DNA from 3 places in the Turicibacter bilis genome. Region 2 is predicted to be linked to each of the others. Evidence: riboswitches for the same ligand, from Rfam matches in the RefSeq annotation. Region 2 holds a riboswitch; each other region holds the start of a gene.
What was found. Region 2 has a riboswitch for S-adenosylmethionine ahead of J0J69_RS12525 (methionine ABC transporter ATP-binding protein). Riboswitches for the same ligand answer to the same signal wherever they lie in the genome.

Region 1 (6,680 bases), 820 kb from region 2:
ACCTTATCTTCTCTTATTCACAAATTACATTTTTTCGTGCATTGTACGATTGATGACGTCTAATTGTTGAGCACGTGTTAACTTAATGAAGTTTACAGCGTATCCTGATACACGAATTGTTAATTGTGGGTATTTCTCTGGGTGTTCCATTGCATCTAATAAAGTATCACGGTTAAATACGTTGATATTTAAGTGGTGACCTTTTTTAGCAACATAAGCATCCATGATTGCTACTAAGTTTTTGTTACGTTCTTCATCTGTACGTCCTAATGATTTAGGTACTAATGAGAATGTATTTGAGATACCATCTTGTGCAGATTCAAATGGTAACTTCGCTACTGATGACATTGAAGCGATTGCTCCGTGAGAGTCACGTCCGTGCATTGGGTTTGCACCTGGTGCAAATGGTTCACCTTCTTTACGCCCACATGGAGTTGTTCCTGTTTTCTTACCGTATACAACGTTTGATGTGATAGTTAAGATAGATTGAGTTTGTAATTTTGCACGATATGGTTTATGTTTACGGATTTTTGTCATGAATGATGACATAACGTCTACTGCGATTTGGTCTACGCGATCATCATTATTTCCGTATTTAGGGAAGTCTCCTTCAACTTCGAAGTCAACTGCAATACCGAATTCATCACGGATTGGTTTAACTTTTGCATATTTGATAGCTGATAATGAGTCAGCTACTACTGATAATCCAGCGATACCTGTTGCTGAAACGCGTTCTGCATCTGTATCGTGTAATGCCATTTCAATACGCTCATAGCTATATTTGTCATGCATATAGTGGATGATATTTAATGTATTAACATATAAATCTGCTAACCATTCCATTACTTCATCGTAACGTTCCATTACTTTGTTGTAATCTAATACTTCATCAGTAATTGGTGCCCAGTGTGGTCCAACTTGTACTTTAGACTTTTCATCTTTACCACCGTTGATTGCATATAATAATGCTTTTGCTAAGTTAGCACGCGCACCGAAGAATTGTAATTGTTTACCAACTTTCATTGGTGATACACAACATGCGATTGCATAGTCATCACCGTAGATTGGGCGCATGATGTCATCATTTTCATATTGGATAGCTGAAGTTTTGATTGACATTTTTGCACAGTATTCTTTGAATCCTTGAGGTAATTTAGTTGACCATAATACTGTTAAGTTTGGTTCTGGAGCTGGTCCTAAGTTATCTAATGTGTGTAATACACGGAATGAGTTTTTAGTTACTAATGGGAATCCATCAGTTGACATACCAGCAATTGATTCAGTTACCCAAGTTGGATCTCCTGAGAATAATTCATTGTAATCTGGAGTACGAGAGAATTTAACTAAACGTAATTTCATTACGAAGTGGTCCATAATCTCTTGTGCTTCTTCTTCAGTGATTACACCGTTTTGTAAGTCACGCTCAATGTAGATATCTAAGAATGTAGAAGTACGTCCTAAAGACATCGCAGCACCATTTTGCTCTTTAATTGCAGCTAAGTATCCGAAGTATAACCATTGAACTGCTTCTTTAGCAGTTGTTGCTGGTTTAGAGATATCGAAACCATGTTTTGCTGCCATTTGTTTTAATTCATTTAAAGCACGGTATTGTTCAGAGATTTCTTCGCGTAAACGAATGTTTTCTTCATCCATGACACGTGAAGTGTTGTTATGGTCTTTTAATTTTTCAGCCATTAAACGATCTACCCCGTATAAAGCAACACGACGGTAGTCTCCGATAATACGTCCACGTCCGTAAGCATCTGGTAATCCTGTGATAACACCTGATTTACGAGCTGCACGAATTTCTGGAGTGTAAGCATCGAATACACCTTGGTTATGTGTTTTACGGTATTCAGTGAAGATATGAGATACTTCTGGATCTACATGGAATCCATAAGATTCAGCAGCTTTTTCAGCCATACGAATTCCACCGAATGGTTGTAATGAACGTTTGAATGGTTTGTCAGTTTGGAAACCAACGATTTGTTCTAAATCTTTATTTAAATATCCTGGTTCATGAGAAGTAATTGTAGATACGATTTTTGTATCTAAGTCTAAAACTCCGCCAGCTTCACGCTCAGCTTTAGTTAACTCCATTACTTGTTCCCATAATTTTGTTGTTGCTTCAGTTGGTCCTGCTAAGAAAGAGTCGTCTCCTTCATAAACAGTGATGTTTTGATTGATAAAGTCACGCACATCAATTTTTTCTTGCCATTCTGTACCTTTAAAGCCTTGCCAAGCTTCCATGATAGTTCCTCCTTATAGTTCTCTTAAGAACCGCTCTCTGAAATTTCAAATCTTATTGTTACCATAATTTTACAACAAGATTCCTCCCTTTGTAAAGGGTTTTCACTATACGAACATAACATTTAATAACTCCCCTTAAACGTTATAACGTATATATCTTTTACAGTTATTATTATATTTCCAACACTGGAAAAAATCAACTTATATACATTAATTTTTTAAAATATTTTTATTTTTTTCTAATATAAGGAGTTACGCTTACAATCTTATGGATAATTTACCAATATAATATAGGAAATAAAGATAAAATCCTAATTTTGATATTAAAAAAAGATATCTCTTTCCTAATAAAATAAAGCGTATCTGCTACTGATTGTAATCAAAAAAATAAGGCATTAACTCCTAGTAAAATAATCATAACTCCCCCAAGGATGTTTGCTTTATTTCCTATCATATGCCCTAATGTTTTTCCAAAGGTTGATCCTATATAGGAAAATAAAAATGCAATAGTTGCTATGACAATAGTAGCCAGAATTAATTGTTCATAAATTAACCCGTAAGTAATCCCCGCTGCTAAAGCATCGATACTTGTCGCTATCCCAAACATCGCAAGTAACTTTAAGGATAAATCTTTTTTTTTATTGAAGCCCATCTCATGAGATTCAATATATTCTTCTTTCGAGCTTTCAAAAGCTTCTTTTAACATTCTAACACCTAATATAATTAAAATCACACCAGCGATTAAATGATTATACGTCGTGATTTCTCCACTAACAAACTTTAATGAAACAATTCCAATGACAAATAACAGACCTTGAAAAAAGCCAAAACTAATGGATACTTTAAGACGATCTCTCACTGTATGGGCTAATCCATCCATTCCTAATGTAATAGCAACCGCAAATGCATCCATAGCTAATGCAACTGACATTATCATGATAACTACTAAATATTCTTTCAACGATTCTCACCCCAACTTTAGTTTCCTTTTATCTTTACATCTTATCGAAATGATTACAAATATATGATTAAAATTTTTCTATCTCATATTATCCCTATATAAGACTTAATAACTGTGGCCTGTTTGTGGAAAAAAATAATTGACTTTCCATAAATAGGATTTATAATAGTTATTAAGATTTACAATTTTATACAACTTAACAAACTCTTATCACGAGAGGCGGAGGGACAGGCCCGATGATGCCCGGCAACCAATCAGTCATGATACGGTGCCAATTCCTGCAGACATTGTCTGAAAGATAAGGGAAAGTGTGATCTACATATAAATTATGTAATACACCTTTCTGCTTATCGAAGTAGAAAGGTTTTTTTATTTCATAAATAAGAAAATTGTAGCATCTGATTAAGAGAACGAAAGGGGAGAATTTCATGATTGTTCTTAATCAAATAAAAAAAATATTTAATACGAATTCTGGATGTGTCACTGCTGTAGATTCGGTTAACTTATCTATCCGAAAAGGGGAAATATTCGGAATTATCGGTTACAGTGGGGCTGGAAAAAGTACACTAATTCGAATGTTAAACTTACTGGAACGTCCAACTGAAGGGACAGTTACCATTGATGGGAAAGATTTAACTCAAATCTCCTCTAAAGAGCTTCGATTAGCTCGACAACAAATTGGAATGGTCTTTCAACACTTTAATTTACTCTGGTCACGTACGGTATTTGAAAATATCGCCTTCTCACTTGAGATTGCAGGGGTAAAAAAAGAAGAAATCAAGCCACAAGTTTTAGAACTTATTCAATTAGTTGGTTTAAGTGGAAAAGAAGACAATTATCCCTCTCAATTGAGTGGTGGACAAAAACAACGCGTTGGGATTGCACGTGCATTGGCTAACAATCCTAAAGTTCTACTTTGTGATGAAGCCACTTCAGCCCTTGATCCGCAAACAACAGATGAAATTTTAGATTTACTTGTTCAAATTAATAAAAAATATAACTTAACTATTGTTCTAATCACACATGAAATGCATGTGATTCAAAAAATTTGTCATCATGTGGCGATTATGGAAAGTGGGCGTATCGTTGAACAAGGAGATGTCTTAACGGTTTTCTCTAATCCTCAGCATCCAGTTACTGAACGTTTCGTTAAACAAGTAGCGAGTGAAGATGACTCAATTGAGACGGTCGAACATCTAATTAAAAAGTTCCCTAAAGGAAAAATTGTTCTTCTGAAATATCTAAAAGAAAAAGCAGAACAACCTTTCATCACAAACGTTATTCGTAACTACCAAGTGGACATTAATATTATTCAAGGAAAGGTCGTACAAACTCAAGAGGGTGGCTACGGTTCTCTTTATGTTCAACTTACGGGTCTAGAAATCATTCCAGCTCTTAATTATTTAAAAGAAGTTGGGGTAGAAGTTGAGGTGATTTCATAATGTTTTTATTATTACTACCAAATGTCAAATGGGATAAAATGTTCTCGGCAACGCTTGAAACATTATATATGACTGCTATCGCAGGTATCTTCGTCTTTATTTTAGGATTAATTATCGGGTTAGTCTTATTTTTAACAGCACCGAATCAACTCTTAGAAAATAAATGGATTAATCGTGTTTTATCAGCATTTGTTAACATTTTTCGTTCAATTCCATTTGTCATTTTAATCATTCTTTTGTTAAACTTTACAAAATTCTTAGTTGGGACGGTCCTTGGGCCGAATGCAGCCCTACCAGCTTTAATTATAGGAGCCGCTCCTTTCTATGGGCGTCTTGTTGAAATCGCGCTTCGCGAAATTGATAAAGGTGTCATAGAAGCTTCCATTGCAATGGGAGCTTCACTTTGGACGATTATTCGAAAAGTCCTCATTCCTGAAAGCTTACCTGCTTTAGTTTCAGGAATTACGGTTACAACGATCTCACTTGTTGGATATACAGCAATGGCTGGTGTTATCGGTGCAGGTGGTCTTGGAAATCTAGCTTACTTAGATGGATTCCAACGTCATCGATTTGACGTTGTTTTTGTAGCAACCGTCATTATTTTAGTAATTGTCTTTGTGATTCAGTTTATCGGAGATATGATCACTAAACAAATTGACAAACGTTAATAAAAACTATTTATTCAGTTAAATCCTTAATCAGTTGATTAAGATTTATATATCACTCGTTGGGGAAAACGAGCAAAGAATATGAAAATTTAAGGAGGAAGTTAAAAATGAAAAAATTATCATTAGGTTTATTAAGTTTAGTGGCAGCTATTTCTTTAGTTGGATGTGGAAATAGTGGTGAAGAGAAAACAACATTAAAAGTTGGAGCAACAGCTGTTCCTCATGCAGAGATTTTAGAACAAGCCAAACCATTACTTAAGGAAAAAGGAATTGAATTAGATGTTGTCACATTCCAAGACTATGTCTTACCCAATACAACTTTAGATGAAGGAGAATTAAATGCGAACTACTTCCAGCACATCCCTTACTTAGAGGGATTTAATGAAGAGCATGGAACACATCTAGTTAATGCAGGTGGAATTCACATCGAGCCAATCGGTATTTACTCTAAAAATTATAAATCTTTAGATGAATTACCTGAAGGCGCTACAATTATCATGAGTAATTCAGTTGCTGATCATGGACGTATGTTATCCTTATTACAAACAGAAGGATTAATTACTTTAGATTCTAATGTAGATGCTAGTGTTGCTACAGTAGAAGATATTATTGAAAATCCTAAAAACTTAACATTCAAAACCGATATTGATCCAGGTATGTTAGTTACTGTTTATGAACAAAATGAAGGAGATGCGGTTTTAATTAACACAAACTATGCATTAGACGGTGGATTAAATCCAATGACTGATTCTATTGCTATGGAAGGATCTGAATCTCCTTATGTAAATATCATCGCTGTTAATAGCGGAGATGAAAACCGTGATGATATTAAAACATTAGTTGAAGTTTTACGTTCTAAAGAAATCCAAGATTTCATTGTTGAAACATATGCAGGAGCGGTTGTTCCTGTTTCTGAATAATTCATTTAAAAGCACTCAAGTAAATCGAGTGCTTTTTCATATCCTACGTTTAAAAAGTATGAAATAATAAATGCTATAAAAGAGCCATAATATAAATTGATAGATTATACCATAAATACAGGTAATTTATGGTATAATATTAAAACAAAGAAAGGGTGAGAACGATGATTGAATTCAAATCGAGTTTAAAGATTAAAAATGAAAAAACAAATTTAGTAGTTGGCGTTTTCTCAGATATCTCTCATGACATTATTACTCAATTAGATAAAGCATTAAATAAACGTTTATCAGTTTCATTAGAAGAGGGATTAATTCCAACTAACTTTAAAGATATCACGCCAATTTATCCATTAGGGCAAATTGAAAGTAAAAAAGTTTATATTGTAGGATTAGGCAAATCAACAGATTTTACGGTTGAAAAATGTCGTAAAGTTTTAGG
Region 2 (6,680 bases):
ATATTCAGGAATAATATTTGGTGCATCCCCACCATGTGTAATAATTCCATGAATACGAACATCTGGTGTCAATTGTTGACGAAGTGCATTTACTGCATTGTAGAACACAATCATCGCATCTAAGGCATTAATTCCTTTCTCTGGACATCCCGCTGCATGAGCTGGTCGTCCAAAGAATTCAAACTCAATTGGATGATTAGCAAGAGAAGGTCCAGTAATAGTCGTCTTGCTACCTGGATGAATCATCATACAAACATCAACGTCCTTAAATAATCCTTCGCGAACAAATGATCCTTTTGCACTTCCGTTATCTCCCCCTTCTTCAGCAGGCGTTCCAAATACAACGACTTCCCCACCCGTTTCTTCAATCACTTGAGCTAATGCACAACCGGCTGCTACACTACTAGCCCCGATAATATTATGTCCGCATCCATGACCAAGTCCAGCTAAAGCATCATATTCAGCTAAAATCCCAATAATCGGACCTGGTTTAGAGGATGCTTTACGAGCCACAAATCCTGTTTCATGACCTGCCACATTCACAGTAACATCGAATCCGGCTTGGCGTAATGTCTCACTTAATAACTCACAGGCAAAATATTCTTCGTTTGCACTCTCAGGACGTTCATGAATTTGATGACTAATCTGAATAAAATCTTCTCGACGTTTATTTAAATAATCTTGTACTTTAATAATTTTTTGTTCCATGATAATCTCCCCCTATACTCTTATTCAAAAACTGGAATACTTGCCCCTTTATATTCCTCTTCAATTGCTTTTTTCGTTTCCTCTGTTTGATAAACTTCCACTAATCTTTTTAATGTTGGATTATCTTTATCCTCCGTACGAGCCGCAATAATATTATAATAATTTACAACAGACTCACTTTCTGTATTTTCAATATAGATAGAATCATTTAAAGGTGATAAGTTAGCTTGTACGGCAACTCCATTATTAATAACTGCAATTTCTGCATCAGCTAATGAAAGTGGTAATTGTTGTGCGACTAATTCAACAACTTCAAGATTCTTAGGATTTTCAACAATATCCTTTACAGTTGGTGTAATTCCAACTTCATCCGCTAATTTAATTAAACCCGCATCTTGTAATAATAATAAGGCGCGTCCTCCATTTGATGCATCATTTGGAATTAAAACAGTTGAATCATCTGGTAACTCATTTAAGTCAGAAATTTTTGATGAATAGATTCCCATTGGAGCTAAAACCGTATAGCCAATTGATGTTAAATCTAAATTATGATCGTTAATAAATTGTTCGAAAAACGCAATAGTTTGGAAAGAGTTTGCATCAATTTCGCCATCAGCTAATGCTTGATTCGGTAAATTATAATCACTAAATGTTACAAATTGTAAATCAATCCCTTCATCTGCTAAACGTGATTGAACACTTTTCCAAATCTGATTGACTTCTCCATTAATCCCTAATTTGATGACTTTGTCAGTATCTCCTGATTGTCCACCACACGCTACTAATAAAATTCCTAAACAAATCGTTGTTACAATACTTAATAATTTCTTTTTCATTTCTATCTCTCCCTTTGATTTTTTTCTTTGTTCATTAATGACTGAACTTTCGTTCAAGCGCTTCCCCAACACTTTGAACGATTGAAACTAAAATGATAATAATAATGACCGTTACTACCATAATATCTCCCTTATAGTACTGATACCCATAACGAATAGCGAAGTCTCCTAAACCTCCACCACCGACATTTCCAGCAATGGCCGAAAATCCAATTAAGCTAACCGTCGTAATCGTTAGTCCATAAATAATTCCACCTAGCCCTTCTCGAAGTAGGACACGATAAATAATTTCAAATGGCGTTGATCCCATTGCCTTTGCAGCTTCAATCACACCAGGATCCACATTTAATAAGGCTGATTCTACTTGTCTAGCAACAAATGGCGCAGTTCCTACCACTAAAGGAACGATTGCCCCTTTTAATCCAATCGATGTTCCGACAATTGCTCGAGTTAATGGCATAATAAATGCTAATAAAATAATAAATGGAATCGAGCGAAAAACATTAATGAACTTCCCCACTATCAGATTAACTGCTTTTTGTTCTAACAAATGTCCCGGTCTTGTCACGACTAAAACAACTCCAATGGGTAAACCAATTAACACAGCAAACAATCCCGAGATGACCACCATCAATAATGTATCCCATAGCGCTTGAATTAACTCTGGAAAATACGCTACGACATTCGGACAAATTTGATTAAGCAACTGATTCATTCTTTAACACCTCCACCTGAATATCTGAGTTTTCTAAATAGTTAATCGCACTAAAGATTTCTTCTTTGTTACCATGGAAGCTAACAATCAAATGACCAATCGGGGTCTTTTGAATAATCTCAATGCTTCCAAATAAAATACTTGCCTCTACATTAAATTGCTTTGATAACTTCGAAATAAAGGCATGTCCTGTTTGCTGACCAACAAATGAGATTTTAACTAGCTTCTCTAAGTGACTCAGTTCTTCTAGTGGTGCTCTTTCTGCTAATAACTCAAAGATTTTCTCATCTTGGAATAATGAGGACACAAAATCTTTTGTAATCTCTGATTGTGGATTTGAAAAGACACTAACAATATTTCCTTGTTCAATAATACGGCCCTTCTCCATGACCGCAACTTTATGACAAATCTCTTTAACCACTTCCATTTGATGCGTAATTAACACAATCGTTAATCCTAACTCTTTATTAATTTCTTTAAGAAGTTTTAAAATCGACTTTGTCGTCTGTGGATCAAGTGCAGATGTTGCCTCGTCGCATAATAGAACTTGAGGGTCATTAGCCAATGCTCGTGCAATGGCCACACGTTGCTTTTGTCCCCCACTTAATTGGGAAGGATACACATCTGCTTTATCCTCTAGACCCACTAAATTCAAAAGACGTAGTACTTTTTCCTTCTTTTCTTCTTTACTAATTTTTTGACATTTTAACGGATAAGCAACGTTATCAAAAACAGTTCGTGTCTTTAATAAATTGAAGTGCTGAAAAATCATCCCAATTTTGTGACGAGCTAATCTTAATTCTTTGGGCGATAATTGATTTAGCACTTGACGATTAACAATCACTTCACCTTCAGTTGGAACTTCTAAAAAATTTAAACATCGAATTAAAGTACTCTTGCCTGCACCACTATATCCAATAATCCCAAAAATTTCACCAGCTTCTACTGTCAAATTAACCTCTTTAACCGCTTCAACAATCTTCCCCTTTAGCGAAAAAGTTTTACTCACATTCTTCAGTTCAATCATATTGACTCTCCTTTCTTGCTGTTTCCAAAATAAAAACGGACTCCTTATGCTGATGAAAGAAGTCCGTTCAAATCTAAATAAATTCTCACTCACTCCCTCATCTTTCAGAATAGCTCTGTCGGATTTAGCACCTTTGTACATTGTACTGGTTGCTGAAGCTTCATCGGGCCTGTCCCTCCACTTCTCTCGATAAGGATTATTATTCAATTAAAAAAACTAAGGATTCCTTCTGAGAAATCAGAAGAACACCTTAGTTTAAAATCAGCATACTAACCTGTTCTCCTCATCTTTCAGAATAGCTCTGTCGGATTTAGCACCACTGTACATCTGTACTGGTTGCTGAAGCTTCATCGGGCCTGTCCCTCCACTTCTCTTTATAAGGAATCACGATTCAATTGGAATTATTTAACTTATGGATACTATAACATCTATTTTTCTATTTGTAAATCTTTTCTTACATAATTTGTATTTTTTATGAAAAATATTAATTAATAATGAAATTTTTTCTTCAACTCATGAATCATCTGACGATCCGCAAAGAAGAATAAACCGACACAAGTAATGATCGTATAATAACTTCCAATAATAGCAATTTGACGGAAGATAATGACTTGGAAATAAATCATCGTCAAAATCACAATTCCCATCAATCCAAACATTAATTGATAAATAACTAAATCCGTAAATCGCTTTGGATTAAGAAGAATCATGACAGTAATTATGGTTGTTCCAGCCATTAAATCAAGCGGGAAAATAATATCTAAAGACCACCCACTATATCCCAAAAAATAATCAATAATGATTGATAAAGCCGATATTCCAATAACCTGTGTTAAAATATTTGGACCAATATTTCGTTTCACACGCGATCCTAAAATAGCACTAATAGTTACGTAAAGTGTTGCAGCTGTAATAATGAATACCCAATTCCATTGAAAATCCTGAAAAATCCCACTGATAAACGAGAAGGAGATAATCACCATCGCTAAAAAAATAATGAATTTTCGAATGGAAAAACGGCGTTTTTTTGCAAATTGCTCTGGATAATCTCGCTCAATTTCAAATTCAACTGACTCCAGTGATTGCCCACAAAGTGGACAGTTATTCAATTGATTTTGTACTTTCATCTGACATTTAGAACAATATTTCATGATTAAATTCCTCATTACAAGAGATTGTTATATCAATCCCGTATTTTTTTAAAAATCTGAAAAAGTATCTTTGAATATCTGTTTCCTCTAAAGAAGAAGTAAATGTTAAAACGAATTGATCATTACAAGAAATAACACCACAACGAATCGGTTGATGAGGTGTCACAGGAATCATCATTCGCATTTCCTCAACATATGGAGCTAATGATTCAGGTAAGACGACACGCCCTAAATTTGATAACGTTGTTGTAACTCCTTTGTCCGCTTCATGATAAATATGACGCATCACCATGTTCTTAATTCCTAGTGGCACGAAACGAATCATCATGTTTTTTTGAGCACTGACATTATCATTAATTTTTCGATTCACAACTTCTGGCTTTTTTCCCTCATTCAATTGGTTTGAAACGTCTTTTAATAAGTCATCAAGGCTTAAGTCAGGACCTGGTGTAATCGTCACATTAACATTTGAAAAGAAATTTCTTAACGTATGTGAACCAAATCTCCCTCTTAAATCAATAGGAACCGTGACAATAATAGGATGAAGATCCTGATTAAATTTATAATTTTGTTCATAGATCGCATAAATCAAAATTGAACATAGCAAGCTGGATACGGTCACTTCATATTGCTTTGCGATACGAACGACCTGTTTAGCAGACATAATCCCATGAATGACCTTTAATTCTTGAGGACGTTTTTTAATACCTGTTATTTTATATGCTACAGTTGTTTTCGGTATGACTTTTGATTGAGCTTCACTTTTTACCTTTAAAAAACTGTCTTCATCCATCGCAGGTAAAGATGAATGATCTCCTCCTATCACAATGGATTCCGTCGCTAATTCTGGATATAAACGTTTGAGATAATGATAAATGATAACCTTTAAAAACTGAGTGGCTCCTGCACCATCTGCCAGCGCATGAAAGACTTCTAAATGAATCATTTTCTCATAATAAGTAATGCTAAATAAATAATTATTATTTGTAAATTTCGTCATTTTAGAACAAGGATATGTATATTCTTTTCGGATACGAGGCTTTTGTAAGTTCATATCAAAGTAATACCAAAAAAATCCATTACGTAAACGTACACTAAAGGAAGGCATCTCAATTAACGCTGCCCTCACCGCTTCTGATAAAAGGTCAACTTGAATCATATCTTTCATCTTGACAGATAAACGAAATACATTCGTTGCCTTCGAACTAGAAACAAGGGCATATAACTTCGCTACATTATCTAATTTACTCCAATAAAACGTTTGAAAATTCTCATTCATACCTCATCTTCCTTACTGTTTCAATATTAACGATAAAACTATACTTCACTTATCATACACTAACACACACATGAAATCTAGCTATTGAGAGTAAAGTTTAATGATACCTCTTCTTTTCTTATTTTTGCTTATCTTTCAGTTTAATATTTTTCAACTTTTTTCGGAACTTTTTATTTATTTATGCTTTAAAATGGTATATGATACATTTCATGACGTAAATAAAGCTTAAAAAATAGATTTAACTAATTTTTTTATGAGAGTAATTTTTTTAGTTTTTTTACACAAAGTTTATAATTACTAAACTTATAGCAAAAAAATAGATTGGAGAGATGCAACGAAATGAAAAAACTAATATTCACCTCACTTCTAATGGCATTAGGAGTTGTAACAGCTTGTAAAAATAATCCAACCACTGATGGTTCAAATCATGCTGTAACAATAGAAAAAACAAAACCTGATTTCATTGAAGGTGAAGATTTTGATGAATATGGTGGAGCAGATGCTTATGCTTTCGCTGGTGATAATCCTACGTCACGATTTTATGTAAATCCTGATTTTTATCACTTAACTTCTGATGAAATCTTAACAATTATCCCATCTTTTAAAACAATGCAACAAACAACAGAATGGTCTTGTGGAAATGCTGTTGCATTAATGACACTCACACATATGGGAAAAACTGATTTATCAGAATGGGATATCGCCGTGGCAATGGGATCATCAGTTGATGAGGATGAGGAAAATGCGTTACCTGGAACAGCTAATAATTTCTATGAATACGGGACAAATGTTGAAGAAATGTATAACTTCTTCTCAAACTTAGAAGGATTTGAAGTAATTGAAACTAGCTATAAAACCAACTACACAGAAGAAGATTTAGTAAAAGAAGAGGATGGGGTTACACCATCTAATATCGGAAACTTATATCCAACATTCTCATCATCATCACTATACGCTTCTGAAA
Region 3 (6,680 bases), 430 kb from region 2:
TGAGCGAGTGCTCGATCGTTATGGCCAATTTGAGCGTACGATTCGTGGACAGTTACTTCAACATAGTACGGTGGTGACGGAACAGCTACAGCGTGATTTTGAAAAGTTAAATGAGCGCATGGAAGTGAATTTGATGCGTATTAATGATAAGGTGAATGAGCGTTTAGATCAGTCGTTTAATAAAACAAATGAGACGTTTCAGAGTATTTTAGTTCGATTAGCGAAGATAGATGAGGCGCAAAAGAAGATTGAAAGTTTATCAACAGATATTGTTTCATTGCAGACGTTGTTAACAGATAAGAAAAGCCGTGGAACATATGGGGAGGTTCAGTTGTATCAAATTTTGGCTTCAGTATTTGGAGAGAAAAATGACCGTTTGTATCAGACTCAATATAAGGTTTCAAATGGAACGATGGTTGATGCGATTTTATTTGCACCAGCCCCATTAGGAAATTTACCGATTGATTCGAAATTCCCATTGGAAAACTATCAGCGAATGATGGATCGTAACTTACCTGATGTAGAACGTAAAATTGCCACCAAGCAGTTTAAACAAGATGTGAAAAAGCATATTGATGATATTGCCATGAAGTATATTACACCGGAGGAAACATCGGATCAGGCGATTTTATTTTTGCCAGCAGAGGCCATTTTTGCAGAGATTAATGCTTACCATATTGATTTAATTGAATATGCTCAACAAAGACGAGTTTGGTTAGTTTCTCCAACAACTTTAATGTCGACTTTAACAACGATTCAAGTCATTATAAATAATCTTGAACGCGATCGTCATGCTTTAGTCATTCAACAAGAGTTAAATAAATTAGGAGATGAATTTAAGCGATATAAGGAACGTTGGGATAAATTAAGTAAACACATTGATACAGTTTCAAAAGATGTCAAAGAGATTCATATTACGACTGAAAAAATTGGAACTCGCTTTGATTCGATTTCAAATGTTGAATTAGATTTTAAAGAATAACCGTTAATAATTGACAAGTTACGAGTTTTTTCTTATAATGAATAATGAAATTAAAAATAAATATAATAATATACTCTTATTAAGAGCGATGGAGGCATAGGGGCCTATGAAGTCGCGGCAACCTCCTTGAATAGGAAGGTGCCGACCCAAGCGAGTTTAACTCGAGCAATAAGAGGGTTTGAATCAGTCATTCAAGTCCGCTTATAGCGGACTTTTTTTGTTAGCCTAAAGGGACAACTTCGGGGTTATCCACTCAAGTGCTAAGGAGTGATGAGCAGTAGTGAATCCGACCAGCCTTTGTGGTTTTACCGCATTAGATGAGCTATATGTAAGCTTATCTCTTTAAACAGAGTAAAAGTTAGATAAACTGTACACCGTAGGTGAAACTATAAGTTGTTCTTTCCATGTTATCCGCTAGTATGCTCATGATCTGAGCGGCCAGCGATAGATTATATGTACTAGTTTGTTAAAGAAAAAAGAATTACTTAGAAAAGGTGGATTATTTTTCTTAAATTGTCCATTATAGGTATGAATGATTGATTTTGTTAATGATTTTTAAATATTAACCGGCCCGAGCTATTATCTCTCGTCAGGAACTTAATAATATAGAGTATTTCTTAGTGTAATTAGAAGGAGGACATTAGTATGTCAGAACGTCGATTATTTACATCAGAATCTGTAACAGAAGGGCATCCAGATAAGATTGCAGATCAAATCTCAGATTCAATTTTAGATGCTATCTTAGCAAAAGATCCTATGGCACGCGTTGCTTGTGAAACGTCTGTGACAACAGGATTAGTCTTAGTATTTGGAGAAATTACTACTTCTTCATATGTTGATATCCAAAAGGTTGTTCGTGAAACAATTCGTGAAATTGGATATAACCGTGCGAAATATGGGTTTGATGCAGATACTTGTGCTGTGTTAACAGCTATTGATGAACAATCTGTAGATATTGCAATGGGGGTTGATCAAGCATTAGAAGCTCGTACAGGAATTATGACTGATGAGCAAATTGAAGCAATTGGTGCAGGGGATCAAGGATTAATGTTTGGTTTCGCCACAAATGAAACTGAAGAATATATGCCTTTACCAATCTCATTAGCACATAAATTATCTCGTCGTTTAACTGAAGTTCGTAAAAATGGAACCTTAGATTACTTACGTCCAGATGGTAAAACACAGGTAACAGTTGAATATGATGAGGCAGGAAAACCAGTTGCAATCGATACTGTTTTACTTTCAACACAACATTCACCAGAAGTAAGTCACGAACAAATCGAAGCAGATATTAAAAAACATGTCTTTGATGCAGTGTTACCACAAAACTTAGTAACAGAAAATACTCGCTACTTAGTTAATCCAACAGGACGCTTTGTCATTGGTGGACCACACGGAGATGCTGGATTAACAGGACGTAAAATTATCGTTGATACATACGGAGGATATGCACGTCATGGTGGTGGAGCATTCTCTGGAAAAGATGCAACTAAAGTAGACCGTTCAGCGGCTTATGCAGCTCGTTATGTTGCTAAAAACTTAGTTGCAGCGGGATATGCTGATAAAATTGAAATTCAATTATCATATGCCATCGGTGTTGCTCAGCCAACTTCAATCATGGTTGATACATTTGGAACAGGAAAAGTATCAAATGCCAAGATTGTAGAAGTTATTCGTCAAAACTTCGACTTACGTCCAGCAGGAATCATCCAAATGTTAGATTTACGTAAGCCGATTTATAAACAAACAGCTGCTTACGGACACTTTGGACGTACAGATGTTGATTTACCATGGGAACGTTTAGATAAAGTTGAAGCTTTAAAATCACAATTTTAATAAAATAAAAGCCTGGTTCTAATTTTTGAATCAGGCTTTTATTTGTGTACTTAGAATCTCTACAATCATAAACGACATTTTTTTTGACAATAGGTGATATAATATAATGTAAAATTAAAGTTTAAATTTTTGAAAGGAAGTGCCTCTGTGCGTAAGAAGTTATTACTTATTATTAATCCAACTTCAGGACGTGGGATAATAAAGGACTATTTATTACTGATTATTAGCCAATTGAGCTTAGCTGGATATGAGGTGGTCGTGTATCCCACTAAAGCTAAATATGATGCAGTGGAGAAAATGAAAGAGGCTAGAAATTATGATTTAGTCGTTGCAAGTGGAGGCGATGGAACCTTAAATGAAGTCATCACAGGGTTAATCCAAGCAAATGCGAATACACCAATTGCGTACATTCCAACTGGAACGACCAATGATTTTGCTACCACACTTGGAATTCCTAAAAATATCCCTAAAGCGTTAGATTTATGTATTCAAGGGAAACAGATGCCAATTGATATTGGACAGTTTGGTAGTCGATATTTTACTTATGTTGCTGCGTTTGGAGCCTTTACTGATGTCGCTTATGAGACGCCACAACCACGAAAAAATATGTTAGGCGGATTAGCCTACTTAATTGAGGGATTATTAAAGTTACCTACCATTCAATCGTATAAGTGTAAGATTACTCACCGTGATGGTGTGATTGAAGGGGATTATATTTTTGGAATGATTTCTAACTCAGATTCTGTCGCAGGTATAAAAAATGCATTTGGAAATCAGGCTGATTTAAGTGATGGTTTATTTGAAGTGACGTTAATTCGTGCTCCGAAAAATCTGATTGATATTCATCGAATCTTAAATGACTTTTTAAATACTCAATATGATTCAGAATATGTAGTGACATTTAAGACGGATCGTATGACTGTTGAGAGTGAGCAAGATGTTAAGTGGACATTAGATGGTGAAGATGGTGGGATTTTAAAAAGTGTTAATATTAGAAGTTTACAACGACGAGTACAAATTCTATCTTTAAAAATGTAGACATCAGCTATTCTTATAATTAGAAAGAACAGCTGGTGTTAAATGAAATGGATAGCACCTCTATAGTAGATGAAAAAAGTGATTCTATCTCTGATAAAGAATCACTTTAAATTCTATTATGGGGGTATTTTTATATCATTAGAAGGGTTAATATTATTAGTTTGGTTTGTTAATCGTCTAATGTAAAGGGGGTTCGTTCAATAATTGGTTTCTCTTTAGAATATTGCTGTTTTGAGTTATTGTTACTGAGATGTTTATTAATAAATTGGATCAAATTTACAATCACAAAGATAAAAAGACAGAAGGTCATGCCGGTCACTAGGCCTAAAACATCAATTTCAAAATCACTAATCTGTCCTGTTCTTCCCTCGACAAAGAGTTGATGGATTTCATCAGTAAAGGCAAAGAGTGATCCACAATAAAATGTAATTAAGAAGGCTTTATAGAAGTTAAAGGCGTAAGTAAAGACCCCCATTGAAAGTATCCCAAGTATCATATAAATCCCAAAATGTGCCCATTTACGAATGATAAAGCTCCAATTACTATAGGTAGAGAAGATAAAAGGATAAAGTTCTTCTAAGTTTAATTTATAAAGTACTTTAATAACAAATTGATCCCATTGACGTAAAAAGTTATTTAAGAATTCAAATTGACTGAGGAATAAATATAAACTATTTGAGAGGGAGCCAGACTCTCGACCGGTTTGAGCGGATAGGCTATAGATTAACTTCATAAAACAATAGATTGTCATCAGTCCAATCAAGAGAAATAATCCTTTCTTTAAATGTTCTCGTTTCATATCACACCTCCATCATTAAGATTTTAAGTATTATACAATATTTTCCTTTTGATTGCTAGAGCTTTTTTGTATAACGAAGTATGAATCTTATTTTAGGAGACATACTAAGAAATCAGATTTTTAATGAGTTTCATGTAATTTTTTATATAGGAGCTAGAAGGATGAAGAGATTATGTATATTAGTAGTGTGTTTGTTGTGCTTATTATCGGCACAAATAAAGATATTAGCAGATGATGATTTAGGTTCAGGTGATTATCAGGATTTTTCCACGGTAGAGAGTACTTTAGAAAAACTTCGATCTTATAATCCCAGTGGATTAGTTAATTATATACAAGTCGTTGATCAGTTATTTTCGATTCAATCTTTGTCTGATTTATTTAACCCGTATTATTACTACAGTATTAATACAAATATGAGTAATACAACAGAAACTACACGTACAAAGATTGTTAGTGCCTATTGTGATCCTTATTATTATGAAGTAGTGATGGCAAAGTCTGATGGAAGTTATGAACATGTTGCTTGTTTACAAACGTTTGAAGAAGCAAAGGAATTAAAGTCTAAGGTTCAAGGCTTGACGTTTGATGATGGAGTTTTAGTCGTTTTGAATGATGGCATGATTGTGATTTCGATGGACCCAACTATTGTTCAATTTAAAACGACGACTTGTGGAGCTAATCATAATTTAACGAATTCTGAAACACTAGATACGTATATTAATGCCTGTTATATTGATGAGGCCTTATTAGTTGATGAAACAAAAGAGGGGTTTAAAATTTATATGTCAGGTTATGATGGTTGGGTTGATCGTCATGCGGTGTATGATGCTTCGGCAAGTACTGAAACATGGGTCAGTATTATTCCGAGTAATCAAGTTCAAAATATTTCGTACTATACCAAAGAAGGTGAAGATCTCATTCATTATTTAGCACAAGATGTTCGAGATGCTTTAGCAAAGACACCTTTGATTATCGGTAAAGCACCGCACTGGATGGAAGAAGGAAAAAGTTATTATAGTTATGATGGGATTTATTTTTATGATGATTGGCAATCGATTTCAGTTGATGGGGTAGGAGCAATAAATAGTAGTGAACCCTTCTATAATTATTTTCAATACCTCCCGTATCGTTCAAAAACAAATTATACGTATGATGAGTTGAATACTTATTTAAATCAGTTAGGTTATACACAAAAGGCTGTTACTTATCCACCAACTGAAGGTGAGAGTCAGTTAGTAGATGAGGGAGAAAGCTTTTTAGAAGCCCAAGAATTATTTGGGATTAATGGGGGATTAGAGTTTTCAATGGCTTTACATGAAAGTGGTTATGGTCGAAGTAAGATTGCGATTGACAAGAATAATACGTTTGGGATGAATGCGACGGATCAAAATCCATATGGGAATGCCACACAGTTTACGAGTATCCGTAACGGTGTATTCTATCATGCAGAACGCTATGTATCTTGGGGATATACTGATGCTGTTTCGGATTTTAGATACTATGGTCCACACGTTGGGAATAAAGGAAGTGGGATGAATGTTAAATATGCCTCTGACCCTTACTGGGGTGAAAAAATTGCGGGGCATTACTATCGTATGGATAAAGCATTAGGTGGTAAGGATTATAATTATTATCAACTTGCGATTAAACAGAATAATCAAGTGATTCCTGTTCATTTGGATTCAGAGGGGAATCTTGCTTATTTAACTTCAAATCAACAACAAAGTACGGGCATTCGTAACTATCCTGTTTTAGTGTTAGCTCAAATGGAGGATCAGCTCAAAATTCAAAGTGATATGCCAATTTCAGAACAAGAAGTGATAGAATCTGATATAACGTATAATTTTGAGACGAGTGAGGCTTATGTTTCAAGAGATGATTTTATGTTATTAAATGAAGAGACATCTAATCGCCCGAACGAGGTGATCACGTATGTCACTCTTTCGGTAGGAGATGAAGTAGAATTGACTCAATTATTAGGGGGATCTCAATTAGAGTTATCCACACTCGAATTTGAAAGCACGG

Region 1: it holds a riboswitch for S-adenosylmethionine, as region 2 does, so the genes downstream of both, J0J69_RS08595 (methionine ABC transporter ATP-binding protein) here and J0J69_RS12525 (methionine ABC transporter ATP-binding protein) in region 2, are expected to answer to the same signal.
Region 3: it holds a riboswitch for S-adenosylmethionine, as region 2 does, so the genes downstream of both, metK (methionine adenosyltransferase) here and J0J69_RS12525 (methionine ABC transporter ATP-binding protein) in region 2, are expected to answer to the same signal.

What each region holds. Positions count from the first base shown of each region.
Region 1 is NZ_CP071249.1:1,778,995-1,785,674, forward strand. It holds gene pflB (formate C-acetyltransferase) at 25-2,250, opposite strand; gene J0J69_RS08590 (manganese efflux pump MntP) at 2,630-3,211, opposite strand; SAM riboswitch class I at 3,416-3,516, shown strand; gene J0J69_RS08595 (methionine ABC transporter ATP-binding protein) at 3,640-4,653, shown strand; gene J0J69_RS08600 (methionine ABC transporter permease) at 4,653-5,321, shown strand; gene J0J69_RS08605 (MetQ/NlpA family ABC transporter substrate-binding protein) at 5,429-6,241, shown strand; gene J0J69_RS08610 (leucyl aminopeptidase) at 6,406-6,680, shown strand, end outside.
Region 2 is NZ_CP071249.1:2,594,170-2,600,849, reverse strand. It holds gene J0J69_RS12540 (M20 family metallopeptidase) at 1-708, opposite strand, end outside; gene J0J69_RS12535 (MetQ/NlpA family ABC transporter substrate-binding protein) at 729-1,544, opposite strand; gene J0J69_RS12530 (methionine ABC transporter permease) at 1,579-2,259, opposite strand; gene J0J69_RS12525 (methionine ABC transporter ATP-binding protein) at 2,243-3,286, opposite strand; SAM riboswitch class I at 3,381-3,482, opposite strand; SAM riboswitch class I at 3,567-3,669, opposite strand; gene J0J69_RS12520 (DUF6320 domain-containing protein) at 3,775-4,437, opposite strand; gene J0J69_RS12515 (hypothetical protein) at 4,421-5,716, opposite strand; gene J0J69_RS12510 (C39 family peptidase) at 6,056-6,680, shown strand, end outside.
Region 3 is NZ_CP071249.1:2,168,850-2,175,529, forward strand. It holds gene J0J69_RS10495 (DNA recombination protein RmuC) at 1-982, shown strand, start outside; SAM riboswitch class I at 1,056-1,157, shown strand; gene metK (methionine adenosyltransferase) at 1,628-2,818, shown strand; gene J0J69_RS10505 (diacylglycerol/lipid kinase family protein) at 2,966-3,856, shown strand; gene J0J69_RS10510 (VanZ family protein) at 4,026-4,655, opposite strand; gene J0J69_RS10515 (Ig-like domain-containing protein) at 4,817-6,680, shown strand, end outside.